4 regions of the Arthrobacter sp. 4R501 genome follow, and region 1 is predicted to be linked to each of the others. Evidence: riboswitches for the same ligand, from Rfam matches in the RefSeq annotation. Region 1 holds a riboswitch; each other region holds the start of a gene.
What was found. A riboswitch is a leader RNA that binds a small molecule or an ion and turns the genes downstream of it on or off. The one in region 1 is predicted to bind cyclic di-AMP.
Positions count from the first base shown of each region.

Region 2: linked by a shared signal. The riboswitch ahead of CXR02_RS15655 (M23 family metallopeptidase) and the one ahead of CXR02_RS03730 (LysM peptidoglycan-binding domain-containing protein) in region 1 are both predicted to bind cyclic di-AMP.
Region 3: linked by a shared signal. The riboswitch ahead of CXR02_RS18345 (hypothetical protein) and the one ahead of CXR02_RS03730 (LysM peptidoglycan-binding domain-containing protein) in region 1 are both predicted to bind cyclic di-AMP.
Region 4: linked by a shared signal. The riboswitch ahead of CXR02_RS11145 (NlpC/P60 family protein) and the one ahead of CXR02_RS03730 (LysM peptidoglycan-binding domain-containing protein) in region 1 are both predicted to bind cyclic di-AMP.

Region 1 covers NZ_PJIW01000003.1:158,952-164,104, forward strand. The annotation lists gene CXR02_RS03720 (cupin domain-containing protein) at 1-307, shown strand, start outside; gene CXR02_RS03725 (transglycosylase) at 331-1,623, opposite strand; cyclic di-AMP (ydaO/yuaA leader) riboswitch at 1,836-2,008, shown strand; gene CXR02_RS03730 (LysM peptidoglycan-binding domain-containing protein) at 2,012-2,851, shown strand; gene CXR02_RS03735 (YdiU family protein) at 2,921-4,384, opposite strand; gene CXR02_RS03740 (dienelactone hydrolase family protein) at 4,510-5,153, opposite strand, start outside.
Region 2 covers NZ_PJIW01000015.1:92,574-97,726, reverse strand. The annotation lists gene CXR02_RS15670 (MFS transporter) at 1-620, shown strand, start outside; gene serC (phosphoserine transaminase) at 704-1,834, opposite strand; gene CXR02_RS15660 (metal-dependent transcriptional regulator) at 2,112-2,807, shown strand; cyclic di-AMP (ydaO/yuaA leader) riboswitch at 2,937-3,180, shown strand; gene CXR02_RS15655 (M23 family metallopeptidase) at 3,184-4,008, shown strand; cyclic di-AMP (ydaO/yuaA leader) riboswitch at 4,157-4,319, shown strand; gene CXR02_RS15650 (C40 family peptidase) at 4,390-5,064, shown strand.
Region 3 covers NZ_PJIW01000021.1:6,592-11,744, reverse strand. The annotation lists gene CXR02_RS18355 (response regulator transcription factor) at 58-798, shown strand; gene CXR02_RS18350 (cell wall metabolism sensor histidine kinase WalK) at 806-2,359, shown strand; cyclic di-AMP (ydaO/yuaA leader) riboswitch at 2,435-2,611, shown strand; gene CXR02_RS18345 (hypothetical protein) at 2,617-3,345, shown strand; gene CXR02_RS18340 (HAD-IA family hydrolase) at 3,415-4,113, opposite strand; gene CXR02_RS18335 (VOC family protein) at 4,172-4,546, opposite strand; gene upp (uracil phosphoribosyltransferase) at 4,609-5,153, opposite strand, start outside.
Region 4 covers NZ_PJIW01000009.1:156,189-161,341, forward strand. The annotation lists gene CXR02_RS11125 (F510_1955 family glycosylhydrolase) at 1-728, opposite strand, end outside; gene CXR02_RS11130 (DUF305 domain-containing protein) at 808-1,440, opposite strand; gene CXR02_RS11135 (hypothetical protein) at 1,581-2,039, opposite strand; partial or broken gene CXR02_RS11140 (HAD-IC family P-type ATPase) at 2,110-2,566, opposite strand; cyclic di-AMP (ydaO/yuaA leader) riboswitch at 2,702-2,895, shown strand; gene CXR02_RS11145 (NlpC/P60 family protein) at 2,899-3,648, shown strand; partial or broken gene CXR02_RS11150 (transposase) at 3,934-4,218, shown strand; gene CXR02_RS22370 (hypothetical protein) at 4,321-4,971, opposite strand.

The DNA.
Region 1 (5,153 bases):
AACCGAAGTGGATGTCGTCAACCTGGGCGGCTACACGGTCGGCCGGATGACGTTCAGTCCCGGCTGGCGCTGGTCGGACTGCATCAAGCCGGTGGTCCAGACCGAGTCCTGCCAGAACAACCACGTCGGATACTGCGTTTCCGGTGCCCTCAACGTCGAGACCACCGGTGGCAACCGGATCAGCATCAGCGCCGGCGATTCGTACACCATTCCACCCGGGCATGACGCCTGGGTGGACGGCGACGAAGCCTTCGTCGGCATTGAATTCTTCAGCGCCGCGGAATTCGCCAAGGCCCCAGGAACATGACCCGGCTGCCCTCCCCCGGCAGGTCAGTACCAGTTATTGGCCACGGAATGGTTCCACGCGCCGCACGGTGACCCGTAGCGGTCCGCTATATAGGACAGTCCCCAATTGACCTGGGTCCGGTAGCTCGTGAGCCAGTCGCTGCCGGCGCTGGCATACTTGCTGGCCGGCAGCGACTGGGCGATCCCGTATGCGCCCGAGTACGGGTTGGTGGCAGTGGTCAGCCAGTTGGACTCCTTGGTCCACAGCGACGCCAGGCACGGAAACTGGTCCTGGCTCCAGCCGTAGGCGCCGAGCTGCCCGGCTGCGTAGTTCTTGGCGCCCGCGGGGTCGTTGACAGCGCCTCCCGGAACGGAAGGCACGACGACGACGGGCGGCGGGACCGGCGTCGGGCTCGGCACCGGAGGCGGGGCGGGCACGCCCGGTACAGCAGGTGGGGCCGGAGCCGGTTTCTGCGCAGCGGCAAGGGCCGCCGCCTTGGCTGCCGCCTCCGCCTGTTGGCGTGCCTGTTCCTGCGCCGCGGCCCGCTTGGCGGCCTGCGCCGTTTCATACGCGGCCAAGGCCACCTGGCCCTGCCGGAAATCCCCCTCCACGGCAGCCGTGGTGCCTTTGAGGGAGGCCAGCTGCGCGGTCAGTTCCTGGCCGTGCTCCTGCTGCTCCGCGATCTGCCGGGACATGGCCTGCTGGGCGGATTGGGCGGCGTCGAGCTTGGTTCTGGCCTCGCCGGACAGGCGCTCGCGCTCGGCCCTGGCCGCCTGCTCCTGATCGGCCAGGGCACGGGAAATGCGTTCGGCGCCTGCAGATTTGTTGACCAGGGCCGCAGTCTTATCGCTGACGATCTGGACGATATTCAGGCCGTGGATGCTGTTGTTCTGCACGGCGTCGAGGGCAACGAAGAAACCCATGTTGGTTCCACCGGTCTTGTACGACTGGGCCGCCAGAGCACCGATTTCCTTCTTGTACTGTCCCAGTTCGGCCGCGGCGCGTGCAGTCTGGGCCGTGAGTGCGTCCACAGTGGAAGTGGCGGCCTGAAGTGCCGCTTCGGCCTTGGCGTACTCCGCGGCGGACGTTACGGCCGCATTGCCCAGCGCCTCTGCTTCAGCCTGGAGTCCGCCCAGCAGCCCATTGATCCTGGTGACTTCTGCCGCTTTGCCGGCCTCGCTCTTCTTGGCGTTCTGCACGTCTTGCCACGAGGGATACCCGCCGGGCGGCGCGTCGTCGGCGGCATGCGAGGGAAGCAGCGCAGCCGACCCCACCAGGGCGACCGCCAGCAGGCCGGCGAGGGCGGGCAGCCGCATTTTTTGAACAATCCGGGACATAGTTGGTGAGCTTACCGGGCATATACGGATTACGGGGCCTGACCTGCAACATCGTTACCGAGGAGGGAGGGAATCCGAGATGAAGCGCGGGTGGATTTCACGCCTACATTCCGTTACCGGAATGTGACATTGCTGATAACTGGAAGTTATGGTCAAACGGTGGCCCGGCTCAAGCCGGGACATTCCCGCCAGTATGCCGAGCCCTGCCGCTGACCGGGATCCAGTCGCTTTCCAGCTGGCAGGGACGGGGGACCCACGTTTCCACGGCTTTTCGAAGCCTCGGGGGTTAAGTCGGTATCGCTCCGTCCCGTGCGGCGGCGCTACCGGCCGGGTATCTCCGACCCGAACCCGACAGCTCACCCCGCAGGCATGGGAGAGGCGATCAACCGTGTCCAAGAATTCCGCTGCCGCACGCCTTCGTGCGGTTCCTGCCCGCTCTACCGTCCTAGTTGGCCTGTCCACTGCGGCCAAAACACACCCCCTGACGTTTGGCCGGCCGGCCCTGGTGGCTGTTGCTGCATCCGGCCTGCTGTTCAGCATTGGCGTCCCGGCTCAGGCCGGCGTCCACGGCCCGGACAACTCCGGGACTGCCAACACTCAGGTCCAGACCAGTGCGGCGGCAGCGGCTCCGGCCGCTGTTGCTTCGACTTCCGCTGCAGCAGCCACCGCCGCGGCCAACGTCCACACAGTCGTTTCGGGTGACACACTGGGCCAGATTTCCGCCGCCAACGGCGTCCCGCTCAACGACGTCCTTGCCGCCAACGGACTCTCGCTGACCAGCATCATCTACCCCGGCGACCAGATCCGGATCCCCGGCGCCGGCTACACCGCACCGGCTCCCGCGGCGGCGCCGGCTTCCCCCACCAACACCGGCATAAGGCTGGCCTCAACGTCCGCACCGGCGGCCCAGGCTCCGGCCGGCTCGCTCGGCGCGGCCATCCTGGCTTCCGCCAACTCCCAGCTCGGCATCCAGCAGGACTGCACCGCCATGGTGGAGAAGGCGCTGCGCTCGGTGGGTAAGAGCGTGGGTGACCTGGCTCCCGGCCAGTTCTTCCAGTACGGCCCGGTGGTGGGCACACCGGCCGCAGGGGACCTGGTCATCACGGCCGGCCATGTGGGCGTCTACGCCGGCAACGGCCAGGTTGTCAGTGGCGGGGTGGACGGTTACAAAACCGAAGTGCACTCCATCAGCTGGCTCGCCGGAGCGTCCTTCGTCCGCGTAGCGTGATCCGACCATGCTCGACGGCGGCGGGCGGCACCCAGCCCCGCGCCGCCGTCGTCCATCCCTGGTGTTCTCTCAGGTCCCGCAGAAGGTCCGATAGCTCCCGAAGTCTTCAGGGGCGGGGCCGGCGTAGCGTTCCAGCCCGGGGCGCTGCGTGTACGGATCGGCCAGGACGTCCACCAACCGGTTGAATGGGTCCAGGTCGCCGGCGATAGCAGTGTCAAGGGCCTCTTCAACCAGGTGGTTCCTGGGGATGTAGACGGGGTTGACCCGCTCCATCAGGTCCGCGTCCGGCGCCAGGGCCAGCCACTGTGCCGCCCAGGCGTCGAAGGCTTCCGGGTCCGCAAACGTGGACCGCGCAGTTTCCGGCGTACCGCGGGCTGCCGAGCCGAGGCTCCGGAAGAAGGACGTGTAATCCACCTGGCCTGCCTGAAGCAGGCCCAGCACGCCGTCCACCAGGGGCGACGCGACGTCGTCGTGCGTGTCCGGTCGCAGCCCAAGTTTGGCTTTCATGCCTGCTGACCAGGCCGCGCTGTAGAGAGCGCGGAAGTTGCCGAGGGATTCAACGGCGAGCGCCACGGCCTGGTCCTGGTCTTCATGGAACAGGGGCAGGAGTGCTTCGGCGAGCCGGGTGAGGTTCCATTCGGCGATGACCGGCTGGTTGGCGTAGGCGTAGCGTCCGTCCGCGTCGATGGAGCTGTAGACCGCGCCGGGGTTGAAGGCATCCATAAACGCACAGGGACCGTAGTCGATGGTCTCGCCGGAGATGGCCATGTTGTCGGTGTTCATCACGCCATGGACGAAGCCCACCAGCATCCATTGCGCCACCAGGGACGCCTGCGCGGCTATGACCGCCTCGAAGAACGCGAGATAGGGCTTGTCGGCGAGCGCCGCGTCCGGGTAATGGCGGCTGATGGCATGATCCGCCAGACGGCGCAGAAGGTCCGTCTCGCCGTTGACGCGGGCGAACTGGAAGCTGCCGACCCGCAGGTGGCTGCTGGCCACCCGGGTGAGCACGGCCCCGGGCAGCATGGTTTCGCGGCGGACGGGCCGGCCCGTGGCCACCACGGCGAGGGACCTCGTGGTGGGGATGGCCATGGCGTGCATGGCTTCGCTGACGATGTACTCGCGCAGCATGGGACCGACGACGGCGAGACCGTCACCCGCGCGGGCGAACGGTGTCCGGCCGGAGCCCTTGAGGTGGATGTCCCGAAGCTGCCCGTGGATGTCCGCGACCTCCCCCAGCAGGAGGGCCCGCCCGTCGCCGAGCAGGGGTGAGTAGCCGCCGAACTGGTGACCGGCATAGGCCTGGGCCACCGGTGTGGCACCGTCAGGAATCTGGTTGCCGATGAGCAGCCGCGTCCCCTCGGGCGTCCGCAGCCAGGACGCGTCGAAGCCCAGCTCGGTGGCCAACGGCTCGTTCAGGACCAGCAGCTGCGGGTCAGGTGCTTCCTCCGCCTGCCAGGGAACCGCCAGCTCCCCGAGTTCGCGGGCGAAACGCCCGCCGAAGGTGAGCGTTAGTGGGATTGCGGTGCTCATGCTTCAAGACTACCCGCGGCCGCGACTGAGTGCCCCGCCCTCCCAACTGAGTAGCGCTATCTGTCGTTCTGGAGGCTCAAAACGTCAGATAGCGCTACTCAGATCAGCCGTGCTGGCGTCACCCCTCAGACGTGCTGTCCGAACCAGACGAGGGTGTCGTTCCAGGCAGCCGTGGCCTGGGTTTCGTTGTAGCGCTCGCCGGTGTCGTTGTGGAAGGCATGGTCGACGCCGGGGTAGACGGTGAGCTGGTGCGTCACCGTGGTGGCGTCCAGGGCATCGCGGAGGCCCGGCATCGCGCCGGTGATCCGGGCGTCGCGTTCGGCATAAACCCCGAACACCGCGGCCTTGATGGCCGGCACCTTGTTCAGGTCCGGCGCCGGACCATAGAACGCCGCGGTGGCCTTCAGCCCGGCCAGCTCGGTTGCCGCCTGCCAGGTAATGCCGCCGCCGAAACAGTACCCGTTCATGGCGATGCGTCCGGAGTCCACGAAGTCCTGGCCCTGAAGGTAGTCAAAGGCCGCCGCGAAGTCAGCAACATGGCGTTGGGGGCCGGCGCTGGTCAGTGCACCCGAGACGGCATCGGAGTCAAGGCTGGCGGTGCCGCCTTCCCTGCTCAGCAGGTCAAGGGCCAACGCCGCGTACCCGGCCTTGGCAAAGCGGCGGGCAACGTCCTGGATGTGCCGGGTCAGGCCGCGGTTCTCGTGGCAGACCAGCACGGCCGGGCCGGCTGCACCGGATTCGGGCCGGGCGAGGTAACCAGTGATCTCGG
Region 2 (5,153 bases), on a different contig from region 1:
TCGTGCTGTTCATCGCCGCGATGGTGGGCACGGAATTCGGGCTGGACGCCAGCGCGTTCGGGCTCATGAATTCCATCATGGCCATCGGTTCCGTGGCAGGCGCGCTGCTCGCCGCCGGCCGCGGCAAGCCCCGCTTGCGGATGATCTTCGGCGCGGCGGCTGCCTTTGGGGTGACCTCGGGACTGGCCGCGCTTGCCCCGGACTACTTCTGGTTCGGCGTGGCGCTGGTGCCGGTGGGCCTGTTCGCTATCACCATGATGACCAGTGCCAACGGCTACGTCCAGACCACCACCGATCCCGTGATGCGGGGCAGGGTCATGGCCCTGTACATGGCCATCTTTATGGGCGGCACACCCATCGGCGCCCCGTTGGTGGGATGGGTGGCCAACGTCGCCGGCCCCCGGTGGTCGCTTTCCGTTGCGGCCGCCTCCGGGATCATCGCCGCCGTGATCGGAATGATCTGGATCATTCGTGCCCAGCAGCTCCGGCTCACCTTCAACCGGCGCGCCCGCGGCCTGCGCTACTTCGGCGTCGTCTCCCACCTGGGCGGCCAACAACCGGGGGACAACGCAAACGGCGCCGCCCGGGACGAAAACCCGGACGACGCCGCCGGACACTGACAACTGGCGTCACCACAAAAACAGTGCGAACGGACACTTGGGCCCCGGTATCTGGGCCCCAAGTGTCCGTTCGCGCGGGTGCGCTACTTGCGCAGCTCGCCCACCACGTAGTCGATGCTTGCCAGCAGCGCGGAGACGTCGGCCGGCTCGATGGCCACAAATGTGGCGATCCGGAGCTGGTTGCGGCCCAGCTTGCGGTACGGCTCGGTGTCCACGATGCCGTTGGCGCGCAGGACCTTGGCGATCGCGGCGGCGTCGATCGAGTCGTCGAAGTCGATGGTGGCGATGACGTTGGAACGGTCCTCCGCTTTGGCCACAAACGGGGTCGCGTACTCGGAGGCCTCGGCCCAGGAGTAGATCCGGCCGGCGGAGTCAGCGGTGCGGGCGGACGCGAAGTCCAGGCCGCCGTTGGCGTTCAGCCACTGCACCTGCGCGTCGAGGGTCACCAGGGTGGAGAGCGACGGCGTGTTGTACGTCTGGTTCAGCTTGGAGTTGTCGATGGCAGTCTGGAGGTCCAGGAAATCGGGGATCCAGCGGCCGCTGGCCTTGACCCGGGCGGCGCGTTCCAGCGCGGCGGGGGAGAAGAGCCCCAGCCACAGGCCGCCGTCGGACGCGAAGTTCTTCTGCGGGGCGAAGTAGTAGACATCGGCCTCGGAGACGTCCACGTCCAGGCCGCCGGCTGCGGAGGTGGCGTCCACCAGGACCAGGGAACCGGCGTCGGCGCCCGCGACGCGCTTGACCGGAGCCGCGACACCCGTGGAGGTTTCGTTCTGCGGCCAGGCGTAGACATCCACGCCAGCCTCGGCGGCCGATACCGGGCGCGTGCCGGGCTCGGACTTGATGATGGAGGAGGCGTCCAGGAACGGGGCCTTGTTGGTGGCTGAGGCGAATTTGGAGCCGAACTCGCCGAAGGACAGGTGCTGGGCCTTCTTTTCCACCAGGCCGAAGCTGGCGACGTCCCAGAAAGCGGTGGAGCCACCGACGCCGAGGACCACTTCGTAGCCTTCGGGGGCGCGGAAGAACTGGCTGAGGCCTTCACGGACGGAGCCCACGAGGTTCTTGACCGGAGCCTGGCGGTGGGAGGTGCCCAGGATGGTCTTGGACGCCGCTGAGAGCGCTTCGAGCTGCTCCGGCCTGACCTTGGAGGGTCCTGCGCCGAATCGTCCATCCTTTGGCAGGAGGTCGGCGGGAATAGTGATGCTGGTTTCGCTCACGGGGGCTCCAATTTCGGCATGGACGTGGCTCACGTCCGGGCGGTGGGGTGGCCGGTAGTCGGCGGTGACTGCATAAGGACCTCCCTTATTCTGCCTGAACCCTCGATTGGGCGGGGAACCGGGGCCGTCATAGTCCGGCCAATGAGACTGTTTGTCTCCGCCCGGGCATTATCCAGACAAATTCAAAATAGGCTAAGCTTTTTAGCGGACCTCGCCGCTGAGCGGGACGCGATACGGTGGGACAACGCAAGGTACTGCGCTCGAGGAGCTGAGCTGGATGACGGATCTGATCGATACTACGGAGATGTATCTTCGGACCATTTTGGAGCTTGAGGAAGAGAACATCGTTGCTCTTCGCGCACGCATCGCCGAACGGCTGCGGCATTCCGGTCCCACGGTGTCCCAAACCATCGGCCGGATGGAACGCGACGGACTGGTCGTGGTCTCCGGGGACCGCCACCTGGAGCTCACGGAAGCCGGGCGGAAACGCGCTACGGAAGTGATGCGCAAGCACAGGCTCGCGGAACGGCTCCTGGCGGATGTGATTGGCCTGGACTGGGCCTATGTCCACGATGAAGCGTGCCGCTGGGAGCATGTGATGAGCGAACGCGTAGAGCAGCGCATCTACGAATTGCTCAACCACCCCACCGAGTCTCCGTACGGCAACCCCATCCCCGGGCTGGCCGCCCTGGGCGGGCCGGCGCCCGCGCTCCCAGACGCCGGTGTGATTAATCTCCTGGATGCGATGCAGGGCTACGGACCAGCGTCGAACGTGACAGTCAGCCGGCTGGCTGAGCCCATCCAGGTGGAACCTGAGCTGCTGGTCCAGTTGGATGAAGGCGGGATCAGGCCCGGTGCCACGGTGTCCCTGGAGCGCGTAGGGGAGTACATTTCGGTGCGCGTTCCGGGAATCGAAGGGGCGCTCGAGCTGCCCCCGGAAGTGGCATCCCACGTCTTCGTTTCCGTCAGCTGACGGGAAGGCGGTCCGCCGCGTGTGGCCGTTCCATAGCGCAGCGACGCAAGGTTCCGCAAAGATAACGGAATTGTTACTGTCCAAGTTAATCACCTATAGTTGAAACTCAGCGTCGATACAAAAGCGTTACCTGATCCGGAGCCGAGCTCTGCCAGCGGATCAGGTGCATCAGTCACCAACTGGCAGAGGCGGGGGAACCACAACCGGCAGTCGTAAGACTGCCTTGGGGTTAAGTCCGTCAGCAGCAAGCCTCTTCCAGCGAAGGATCCTCACGGGATATCTCTGCGCGAAGTGCTTGTCACGGCGGACCGGGTCTTTGAACTCTCTGACCCGAATCCGACAGCTAACTTCGCAGGCTACCCAGAGAGGAACATTCTTGACCACGCAATACTCCAGGGGCCGCCGTCGCGCGGTGGGTCCCGCCTCGGCGCCCAGAGTGGCCGAGGATTTCAGCGCGGAGAGGCCCCGCGACCCACAGCGGGAAGCCCGCCGCCGCCGGGGACCCTTCCGGCAGATGACGGATTTCGCCGCCGCCAGTGGCCTCGGCCAGAAGGCCGGCATCGCCTTGGCAGCAACAGGCCTGGCTCTCACTGTGACGGTTCCTGTGACCGGCCCCGTGATGGCCACTCCGGCACCCGGCCAGGCTGCGTTAGCCGTCTCCGCTGCTCCGCAGCCCGAAGTGACCGCCGAAGCCGCCGCCCAAATTGATTTCAGCCGCTCGTCCGTAGTGACCCAGGGTGATCCCGACGGCAAGCTGAAGCAGCTGTTGAGCGCCCAGTCCGCGGGATCCATTACCCGCGCCGCCTCTGCCGGAAGCCTTGGCCCGCCGCTGGCCCAGCTGGTTACGGCCTCACCCTTCGGGTTCCGGGTCAGTCCCATCACCGGCGGCTCCGGCGACTTTCACCGCGGCCAGGACTACGTGGCCCAGTGCGGAACCTCCGTCATGGCCGCTGCCAGCGGCACCGTGACCTTCGTTGGCTGGCACCAGTACGGCGGTGGCAACCGCGTGGTGGTGGATCACGGCAATGGCCTTGAAACCACCTACAACCACCTCTCCTCCGCCAGCGTCAAGGTAGGCCAGACGGTCAGCCGCGGCGACGTGGTTGCCCTCAGCGGCACCACGGGCGCGTCCACGGGCTGCCACCTCCACTTCGAGGTCCAGATCAATGGCGAAGTCGTTGACCCCACCGGCTGGCTCTGACCCAAATGATGGCCAACTCTCGAATCGCGGCGACGTGCCGTGACCTGAATGTGACATTGGCTCGGAACTCCTGTAACGTCTAAAGCGCGTCAACTTTTCCGAAGTTGACGTTCTTGAGTGGATTGCCTAGCTCTGCCACCGCTCAAGGTCCGTTCGCATGACATCGTCTGGCAGGGGCGGGGGAACCAATTTTGGTCTTCGATTCTGAAGGCCTTGGGGTTAAGTCGCAAAGCTTCCACTGTGAAGCAGCGCGGCCGGGTGACTCCCATCCGAATCCGACAGCTCACCTCGCAGGCATTGGGAGAGGCTACCTTCGTGTCTTCACGCCATACTTCTGCGCGTCACCGCGCACAACCGGTTCGCACTAATCCCTTGGGCTCCGTGTCCAAGGCCGTCAGTGCCAATGCCGGGACCGTAGGTCGCCAGGCTGCTGTGATCGCAGCTGCATCAGGTCTGATCCTGAGCATGGGGCTTCCGGCCAACGCCGCGGATTCCACCGCCGGCGTTTCCGCCTCTACCGAGTCCGGTTCCGCGCAGACGGCGCTTGCCGTAACTGCCGCGCCTACGGCTACCGTTTCCTTCGAACGCCCCGTCATCAAGACGACGCCGGCGCCGAAGGTTGAGACGGTCCGTGCGCAGTCCACGGCCTCCGAAACCGGGGCTCAGGGTGCTGCCGCAACCGAGGCCGCGGCCAGCAAGCTCGCTGACACTGTCTCCTCCGCCGACGCTTCGGGTCTGGCAGCACTTGCCTACACCGGTATCGGCAACCCCTACCTCTGGGGCGGCACCACTCCCAATGGCTGGGATTGCTCCGGTTTCACGCAGTGGGTCTACGCCCAGGCTGGCATCAGCATTCCCCGCACCAATGCCTGGACAGCCATGCGGCCCACGGCCACACCGGCCCCCGGTGACCTGGTCATGCAGAATGGCGGCGCCCACGTTGGCATTTACGTCGGCAACGGCATGATGATCAGCGCACTGAATCCGTCACAGGGCACGCTGCTCCACTCGGTGGCATCCACGGGCTCCTCCGCGTTCTTCACGATGGCCCCGTAGTTCCTGCAGTCCAGTAGTTCCTGCAGCCCTGCGCTGCCGGAACCGTTTCTTCACGAGAAACTCTTCGCTAAATCCCCGTTCGGGGCGTG
Region 3 (5,153 bases), on a different contig from region 1:
AGCGTGCGCACAGGAACCCCATAGCGCGGGCTCACCGAATGATCGGAGAGTTGTCCCATGGCCACTTCGCACTCCATGACCAACAACCTTCCGCAACTGACCCACCCGGACGGCTCCCCCATCCGCGCCCTGGTGGTTGACGACGAACCCAGCCTTTCCGAACTCATGAGCATGGGGCTGCGCATGGCCGGCTGGTCCGTTGCTGTGGCTTCGGATGGCCCGGAGGCCGTCAAGCTTGCCAAGGAGTTCCGCCCGGACGTACTGGTGCTGGACGTGATGCTGCCAGGATTCGACGGCGTTGAGCTGCTGGGCAGGATCCGCGCCTTCGCGCCCGAGGTACCTGCGCTTTTCCTGACTGCCAAGGACGCCGTCCAGGACAGGATCGTGGGCCTGGCGGCCGGCGGGGACGACTACGTGACCAAGCCGTTCAGCATGGAAGAGGTCCTGCTGCGGCTGCACCGCCTGGTCCAGCGCTCCGGCGTTGCCGCGATGGACACTGCCGAACTTGTGGTGGGCGATCTTGTCCTCAACATCGACACCCGCGAAGTGACCCGAGCGGGCGACAACCTCCAGCTCACCGCCACCCAGTTCGAGCTGCTCCGGTACCTCATGGAGAACCCCAAACGCGTGATCAGCAAAGCCCAGATCCTGGACCGCGTCTGGAACTATGACTTCGGCGGCCAGGCCAACATCGTGGAGCTCTACATCTCCTACCTGCGCAAAAAAGTGGAAGCAGTGCACCCGCCCATGATCCATACCGTGCGGGGCGCCGGCTACGTCATCAAACCGGCTGACTAGCAGCTCCATGTCCTCGCCGCGAGCAACCCCAGCACCAGCCCGGAGCTGGCTGAAACCGGACACCTGGCATCTGCGCACGCGCCTGATCCTGTTGGCCATGGCCCTGCTGGTGGCCATCTGCGGAGCCGTGGGGCTGTTCAGTTACGCCTCCATGGACTCGTTTCTCACCGGGCAACTGGATGAACAGCTGAGCCAGGCCGCCAAACGCTCGAACGATCCGGGCCGCCCGCCCCTGGGCGGATTCAACGGCAGGCCGGACCCGCTTGACTCCCGCGGGCAAAGTGTCGGAACGCTGAATGCACGGATCCTGGACGGCCAGATCCCCAGTGGCGGCTTCCTGGACTCGGACACCACACGCCTACCCCTCGACGCCGAAGACAAGCAGACCCTGCTGGCGCTGACGCAGAACGGCCTTCCCGTGAACCGCTCGCTGTCCAACGGGGATTACCGAATTGTGGCCGTGCAAACCGGCTACGGCGATGTCCTTGTCACGGGCCTTCCGCTCGCCGCCAAGGAGAGCACGCTGGCATCGCTGGTGTGGACCTTTGTTTTTGTCTCCCTGGGCGGGCTGGCACTGATCGGACTGGCAGGAACCGTGCTGATCCGGCGCACCATGAAGCCGCTGGAGCAGCTTTCCGAGGTGGCAACCCGGGTGGCTCGGCTCCGGCTGGACGCGGGCGAGGTGGCACTCGCGGTGCGCGTCCCGCCGTCGAACTCCAACCCCGGCACCGAGGTGGGCAGCGTGGGGCACGCCCTCAACCTCATGCTGGACAACGTCGCCAACGCGCTGGAAGCCAGGCAGAAGAGCGAGACCAAGGTGCGGCAGTTCGTTGCCGACGCTTCCCATGAGCTGCGCACCCCGCTGACCGCCATCCGCGGGTACACGGAGCTGATGCGCATGACCGAGAGCTTCACGCCCGACGGCCGGAAATCCCTGGCCCGGGTCCAAAGCCAGTCCGAACGCATGACCACCCTGGTGGAGGATCTGCTCCTGCTCGCCCGGCTCGATGAGGGCCAGCCCCTGAAGCTCAGCGAGGTTGACCTCACACAACTCGTGATCGAAACCGTCAGTGACGAGAAAGTCATCGCCCCGGACCACCACTGGCGCCTTGAACTGCCCGACGAGCCGCTCGCCGTCACCGGAGATGCATCCCAACTGCGTCAGGTGCTTGTCAACCTGCTCTCCAATGCCCGCAAGCACACGCCGCCGGGAACCACCGTGGTCACCGCTGTCAGGAAGTCTGCCAATGGCGGCGCAGCGGTGACGGTAACGGACGACGGCGGGGGCATCCCTGCGGAATTCGTGGACCACGTTTTCTCCCGGTTTGCCCGCGCAGACGCGGCGCGCAAGGGTACAGCGCCGGCCTCGGGCGCCGGGGCGTCCGAAGGCACCAGCGGCCTGGGCCTGGCCATTGTCCAGTCGATCATGGAGGCCCATGGCGGGAGCGTGGAAGTGACATCACGGGCCGGACGGACGGAGTTCGCATTGCTCTTCCCTGCCGGCGCGCTGGCGCGACCCACTGAGGCCCGAGCGCAGCAAGGCGACACACCATCGTCGTGATTCCCGTTACCAAAATGTGACTTAAGGTTCCAGCTCCTGTAGCGTCGATGAGGTGCGGTTCCCGTTGGGCCGCATATCCGGATGACGCCAAGCTCTGCCGCTTCCCGGATTCCGTTTTCAGAGGCAGAGGCGGGGGACCCACCGTCCCGGGCACGAAGTGCCCTTTGGGGTTAAGCCAACACGTGATTGCGCCGTGTGGCCGGATGCCCTCATCCGAACCCGACAGCTAACTCCGCAGGTGTGAGAGGCGATCCATCATGTCTGAATTCAAGGTACAAACGCGCCCGCAGGGCGACACAAAGTCCCACAGCCACCGCAAGCAGACGCGCTTCGGTGCAGCTATGTCCCCATTGTCCAAGGCGGCCCGGATTCCCTCCGTGGGCCAGCGCGTCGCGGTGTTCGCGACGGCGTGCGCCCTGCTGGTCGGCGTCAGCGCCGCGGCACACGCTTCCGAGTCTGCGTCGCTTGCGGCCAGCGCGGACCAGGCCGCCGAAGAAGCCAGCGCCCAGTCGAAGCTGAGCTTCGAGGCAGCCGAGATCCAGCCCCCGGCCTCCCCGGAAGCTGCGCCGGCCGAGATCAACGTGGCGCCCCAGGCCGCCGAACCGGCACCTGCCCCGGTCCCGGAGCCCGCTCCGGCTCCGGCCCCGGAACCTGCGCCCGCGCCTGTTGTGGCCGTCAACGACCCCGCAGGAGCGCAGGCCTACGCTGCCGGCCAACTGGCGACGTACGGCTGGTCCGCTGACCAGATGCAGTGCCTGCAGACGCTGTGGACCAAGGAATCCGAATGGACCACCACGGCCACCAACGCCAGCAGCGGCGCGTACGGCATCGTCCAGTCGTTGCCCGCTGAGAAGATGGCGAGCGCCGGCGCGGACTACGTCACCAACTACCGCACGCAGATCAACTGGGGCCTGAACTACATCCAGGAGCGCTACCAGTCACCGTGCGGGGCGCTGAACTTCCACCTGTCGCACAACTGGTACTAGCCGACTGAGCGGCGCCGGCGGCCGGCGTCGCTGACCTGCGCCGGCGGATTACGAAGGTGATCCGCCGGGTCAAAGCCGGAAAGAAATGAGCTGCCGTCCCGCGGCGTCCGTTTCCACGGAGGCGGTTACGGCGCGGTAATCCGCGATATGCAGCACGCCCGCCGGCAATTCGCCCGCATACGGACCCACGGCCACCGTCCGGATACCCGCACCAACGCCTGCCGCGATTCCGGCGGGCGCATCCTCGAACACCACGGCGTCATCCGGTTCCACGCCGAGCAGCCCGGCGGCCATCAGATAGCCTTCCGGGTGCGGCTTGCCCCGTGTGACCAGGTCCGCCGTCACGGCCGTGGCCAGCATGTCCAGCCCCGCAGCGTCCATGCGGATGTCCGCCAGGGTCCTGTCCGCTGAAGTCACCAGCGCCACTGCCTGGGCCGGGAGACTGCGAAGCAGTTCGGCAGCCCCCGGCAACGCGACGATACCGGCCGTCCGCACCCGTTCCATCGCGCCCAGTTCCTCGGTGAGGGCCGCGACGTCCGCTCCCGCCGGCGCGAAACGGCGTACGGTATCGGCAGCCTGGACGCCGTGCGAAGTGCGCAGGATTTCGGCGATGTCCAGGCCGTACCGGGCCGCGAATTCTCCCCAGACCTCCTCCACTACTGCCGTGGAGTCCACCAGCGTGCCGTCCATATCGAAAAGGACGGCCCGGCAGGTCAGTGTTCGTGCGGCGGCAGGTGCTCGTGTGGCGGCAGGTCTGGGGATGTCCATGCTGCCTATTTTGCCTTAGGCGTTACCGGCTTAGGCGTCGCGACCCCAGGCGCCGCCCTTAGGCGTCACGGCCCGGGATGTACTGCACCGCCCACTTGTTTCCGTCGGGATCCGCGAAGTAGACGAAGTGCCCCCAGTCCTGCACGTCAATGTCGCTGACGTCCACACCGTTACCCTTGAGGTGGGCGTGGGCAGCCTGGATGTCGCTGACCACCATCTGCAGGCTTGGGGCCGTACCCGGAGGGGCGTCATTGAGGCCCTCGCCAATACAAATGGAGCAGGCGGATCCCGGCGGGGTCAGCTGGACGAAGCGAATGCCATCCATGGGCCGCTCGTCGAAATCCGGGTTGAAGCCAACTTTGTTGACGTAGAAATCCTTGGCGCGGTCCACGTCGGATACGGGCACAAAGACGAGTTCAAGTTTCCAGTCCATGCGCCACAGGCTAACGGCGGCGGTGGGAAAGCGGAAGACCTGAAATCCGAAGCAGCCTCGAATCAGCCGGCGATGCCGTACAGGCGGTCGCCGGCGTCGCCGAGCCCGGGAACGATGTAGGACTTCTCGTCGAGCCGTTCATCAATGGAGGCCAGCACGATGGTCACGTTGGCCTCGGAAAGTTCCTCTTCGAGCTTGGCCAGGCCTTCCGGCGCGGCCAGGAGGCAAATGCACGTGACGTCGGAGGCGCCGCGCTTGAACAGGAACTTGATGGCTTCGCGCAGGGTTCCGCCGGTGGCAAGCATGGGATCCAGCACAAAGATCTGCCGGTCCGTCAGGTCCTCCGGGAGCCGCTCCGCGTAGGTGATGATGTCCAGGGTTTCTTCGTCGCGGGCCATGCCCAGGAAGCCCACCTCAGCGGTGGGGACCAGCTTGGTCATGCCCTCAAGCATGCCGAGCCCGGCGCGCAGGATGGGGACCACCAGGGGCGTGGGCTTGGTGAATGCGGTGCCTACTGTAGTGCTGACCGGCGTCTCGATGGTGACCGGCTGGGTGCGGACCTCGCGGGTGGCTTCGTAGGCCAGGAGGGTCACCAGCTCTTCCGTCA
Region 4 (5,153 bases), on a different contig from region 1:
TGCCCGCCGTCGGCCGAAGAGTGGACGGAACCGTTGGGTTCCACGCCGATGGCTTCGGAGGCGCTGGCGAAAGTCACGAACTGGATCACCGGAGCGGCCGGGTTCAGGGCCCAGGTGTCGCCGCCGTCGGTTGAGCGCTGCACACCCTCGCGGGTGGTGGCGAGGACAGTGTCACTGTCGGGATGCGCGGCCAGGGCAGCCGGAACGAATCTGGCGGCGACAACGGACCAGGTCTTCCCGTCCGGGGTTCGGCGCAGTGTCCCGTCGAACGCGACGATGCCGGACTTGGCCGACGTGAGGGCGTGGAAATCGGATTCGCCCTGGCGCGAGAGCTGTTCCCAGGTCTTGCCGCCGTCGGTTGACCTGATCAGGCCCATGGGGTTGGGCAGGTCCGAGGCTGCCCCGGGGTGGCCCGAGGCGTAAAACAGGTCCTGGTCCGCCCCGGCCGTGAAGCCCATCAGGTCATTGGTGTCACCGATTTTGGCCGCGGGCTCCCTGGTGACATCGAACAGGCCCTCGTGGGTAGCCATCAGCACCTGGTCTGTCTCGCGGTTCACGCTCAGGCCGTGAACGTGGCTGCTGGGAAGGGCATTGGAATTGCTTGGGCTGCTCGGCATCGGTCTGGCAGGCGCGGATTCGGGGACGCAGGCCGTGAGGGTGAGGACAAGCCCTGCCGTGGCCGCTGTGAACACTGCGGCCCGGATATGGGAGGAGGAAGGGAAGGACATTGGAGACTCCAGTATTGAAGGATGAAAAAGAGGTGCAGGCAGGTGCCGACCCAGTTCAGGGCCGGCGCCTGGTAACTGGCTAGAGAGTGGCCAGCAGGTCCTTCATTTCCTGGATTTCGGCTTCCTGTGAGGTCACAATGTCCTTGCTGAGCTGGATCGCGTCAGTGTTTTTGCCGTCGGTTGTTTCGGTCTTGGCCATCGCGACCGCGCCCTCGTGGTGGGCGATCATCTGGGTCAGGAACAGTCGGGCTGCCTCGGTGCCCTGTGCGGCCTCGAGCTTGCTCATATCATCTTCGCCCATCATGCCGGACATGCTGTGGCCGGGGGCCATGCCAGTGGGCGCCTCGGTCGGTTGGCCCCAGCTTTGGAGCCATCCGGTCATCTTCTCGATCTCGGGTCCCTGGGCTGCTTTGATCTTGGTGGCCAGGTCAGTCACTTCAGCCGGGATGCCTTCCTTCTTGAGCATGATGTCACTCATTTCCACGGCTTGGGCGTGGTGCGGGATCATCATCTGCGCGAACATCGTGTCAGCGTCGTTGAACTCCGCGGAAGCTGCGGGAGCCGAGCTGGATGACATCCCGGAACTGCCGTGGTTCATGCCGGGCATGCTGCCCCCGTCAGAACTGCCGGGGCTCGCATCGGGGGAGGAGCATCCGGTCAGGGCGATGGCTGCGGCGATGACGGCAGCGGAAATGGTCAGGGTTTTTTTCATGAAAATCAGTCCTCAAAATTGAATCGGCGTCTTGCGCGGTTGCTGAGGGCGTGGGCGGACGGTGGCGGAAATGGCCGGCCCGGCGGCACGCCTGAGTGGCTGGTCGATGCGCCGGGCAGTACACAGCGCAAGGGGAAGCTTTACGTCCGGCTGATGCAGAGTTCGCAGGGTGAGGGGCTGCCCGGCAGGTATGAATAGCCGGTGCTGGCCGCGGCCGCATCGACGAGGTCACAGGCCGGGAAAGGGGCCGTGCCCGGCGGCGGTGCGGACAGAGGAGTGTTTCCGGGAGACAGGACGCAGACTGCGTCCATCGATGACATGGCGGGGCACGTGTGAGGATCGGCACACTGGGAGGCTCCGGCCACAACAGCTGTTTCCTCCGAAGAGAAATTGGCTGGCCCATGTCCGGGGTGGTGGGCGGGGGAGCTGTGCATCTGCGCAGCCATTGCCGTCCCTGTCTCTGCTGCGTCAGCGGGCATGCTGTGGGCCCCGGTCATGATGTGCATGCCAAAGATCCCGGCCAGGATGGCCAGTGTCGCCGTGAGGAGCCCTGCCCGGAGGAGGAGGGTGGTGAGTAGGCCGGGTCGGGGTGCAGACACGACATTTCCTCCTTCCGTGCGGGACTTCTTGATTCAAGGGTACCGGTCGGGGTTTACCCTGCCGCTTTGATCAACGTGCCTGGGACGGATTGAGTTTCATCCGCCGCAGCAGTTGGGCGTTCAAGGCGACCACGATGGTGGACACGGACATCAGGACGGCGGCTGCTGCGGGGGAGAGCGCCACTCCGGCGAACGCCAGGACACCGGCGGCCAGCGGGATGGCGAGGATGTTGTAACCGGTGGCCCAGATGAGGTTCTGCCACATTTTGCCGTAGCTGGCCCGGGACAGATCCACCATCGAGAGCACAGCCCGTGGATCGTTCCCGGCCAGGACAACTCCGGCGGATTCCATGGCAACGTCAGTGCCTGCTCCGATGGCGATGCCCACTTCTGCCCTGGCCAGGGGCCGGGGAGTCGTTGACGCCGTCGCCGACCATGGCCACCTTCATGCCGCGGGCTTGGAGTTCGGCTACTTTCTTGTCCTTGTCCGCCGGGAGCACTTCGGCGAAAACTTCGTCGATGTGCAGGCGGCATACCCCAGGGGGTATATCAAGCAAGAGAAAGGCAGGTTACTTACTAGCCCCCGTTATGCAAATGTGACAATCCTTGGCGTATCAAGTACGGTCGACAGCGTGCCGGTTTCTCCGAATGCGGCACTCCCGAGCAGATTGCCTAACTCTGCCGCCGCCCGGGATCCGTTCGCAAAATTCGTCTGGCAGAGACGGGGAACCCAACGACGGCCCGCTTCCGGCAGGCCTTGGGGTGAAGCCGTGCCTGGTGCATCCGTGCACTACCACGGCCGGGTGTCTCCCATCCGAATCCGACAGCTAACCTCGCAGGCAGTGGGAGAGGTCCTTTCATGTCCATTCGCAAAGCTCACGGCCGCCGCCGCGCGGTCCCCGTCCAGACCAGCGCCCTTGCAGTGCTGTCCAAATCCGTTGCTGATAACGCCGGCGGTGTGGGTCGCCAGGCGGCCGTCATCGCAGCAGCCTCGGGCCTCGTTTTGACCAGTGGCGTTGCCGCCCAGGCAGCAGACACCCCGGCCCAGCGTGATGCGGAGCCGACCTCGACCATGGAGCTCGTGGGTCAGGTACAGGCTCCGCTCAGCGCAGACGCCACAGTCCAGATCTCCTACGAGCGTCCTGCCGTTGTTACGACACCGGCGCCTGTAGTGGAAGCACCCAAGCCTGTTGCCGTTGAGACCCCTAAGGCAACTGTGGCTGCAGCGCCGGCCAAGGCCCAGATCACCGTCGCCCCGGCAGCTGCCCCCGCAGCCGCTCCGGCAGCAGGTGGAGTCAATGCCACGATGGTCTCCTCCGCCTACGCCCAGATCGGCATGATCCAGGACTGCACACGACTGGTGGAAAACGCCCTCAATGCTGCCGGCATCCCCGTTGGGGACCTCGGTCCGATGCAATTCATGAACTACGGCACTGTCGTTACCGATCCCCAGCCCGGTGACATGGTGATGCAGCCTGGACACGTCGGTATCTACGTTGGCAACGGCCAGGTGCTTAGCTCCGGCCTGAACGGCAAAAACGAAACAGCAGTCCACCCTCTGACGTGGATGACAGCGAAGGGTGCTGTCACCTTCGTCCGTGCAGGCTAAGTCAGACCACTGAAGGCCGGTGATTCCATGCCTTGGGGGCATTGAATCACCGGCCTTTAGCGTGCCCCCGCCGAACCTTGCACCACGCCTCTACAAATTTGAAGAGGTGTGGGATGAAGGCTCTGCCCCTAGTTGTCAGGGGTCCGGGGAGTGGGACGTAAAGAAGGTCCGCCGATACTTTGGGGGAAACCGACGGACCTTCCACATGGCACGTTACTTGTGTGGGATTTTGACTTCGAGTGGATGAATGCGAAGTCGAAAGGACCTCACTCCGGGTCGATCCATTGGTCGCATCCAGGAAGGGTTCGTAGCGAAGCTGCCTTCGCCTCACTGGCAGGGGTGAATCCCTTGCCAGCCTCAAGCGGTAACACTGTTCGGCACAGGCTCAACCGGGGTGGTGATAGGCGCCTCAACCGAGCCTTGCACACCATCACCATGACCCGGATGACTCATGACCCCGGAACAAGGGACTACGTCGCCAAACGCAACCAAGAAGGCCGTAGCTACCGCGAAATCCGCAGATCCCTCAAGCGCTACATCGCCCGAATCCTCTACCGCCAACTCAACTCCCTTTACGCCACCGGCGGAACCGGCCCCATCCCACATTGCCGGGACAGACCCCTACCCGGAATAGGAGCGCACGATGTGCGGTTGAGCATGCCGGGCTTCGGGTTAGTGGCTGTGCGACGTGTGGGTGTCGGGTGCGGGCGCTGCGGGGGCGTCCGTCGGCTTGGCGAGGGTGGGGTCTTCCGCGGGTGCCTGCGACGGTGCCGGCGTGGAGTCGTGGCTGTGACTCTCGGAGTCGACGGTGGTTGCGAGGGCGGACATGCCGAACCACGTCAGCGCGGCGACCAACACGACACCTGCGGCAAACGGGCTGACCAGGTGGCGCAGGCCGCCCTTGGCGTCCTTGGCGATGAACGCGACATACGACATCAGCAGGCCGATCGGAGTCATCCAGGCGCTGCGCTCGGGGAACTGTTCGAAGTGCTGGATGCCGCCGCCGACCAGGCCGACGCCGAAGGAGAGCAGGAGCGAGAACGCTACGAGCGAGATGGCCCGGCTCAGCCGCGGGCGCTCATCGACGAGCACGAACTCGTTGACGATGGTGCCGAGGAGGAACACGAACGCACCGACGACGCAGATGATCGTGTACAGGCCCGGGTTGACCGGATAGTGCACGACGGCGCCGGCGATAAGGGCCGCGCCCATGAAGTAGAGCATCGCGCCGATATAGCGCGAGTAGAGCGAGGGAGTCCGTTTCGCGAGCTCTGCCTCATAGGAGGCAACGTCTTCGCGGCTGAGGTCGTTCTGAACGGTCATGTCTGGTGAGTCTTTCGTTTTCGGGCAGCAGGCAGCCGTGGCGCCGATACCGGAGGTTGGTGCGGCGTGGCGCTGCGCGTGCTGCTCAGCAGGGCAGAATTGAGCGTCATGTCTCATTTCCTTGGAAGTGGGGCTCGGCCGGACACTCTAAGACCTGCCAGAAGCAGGCCAATAATGGGTTC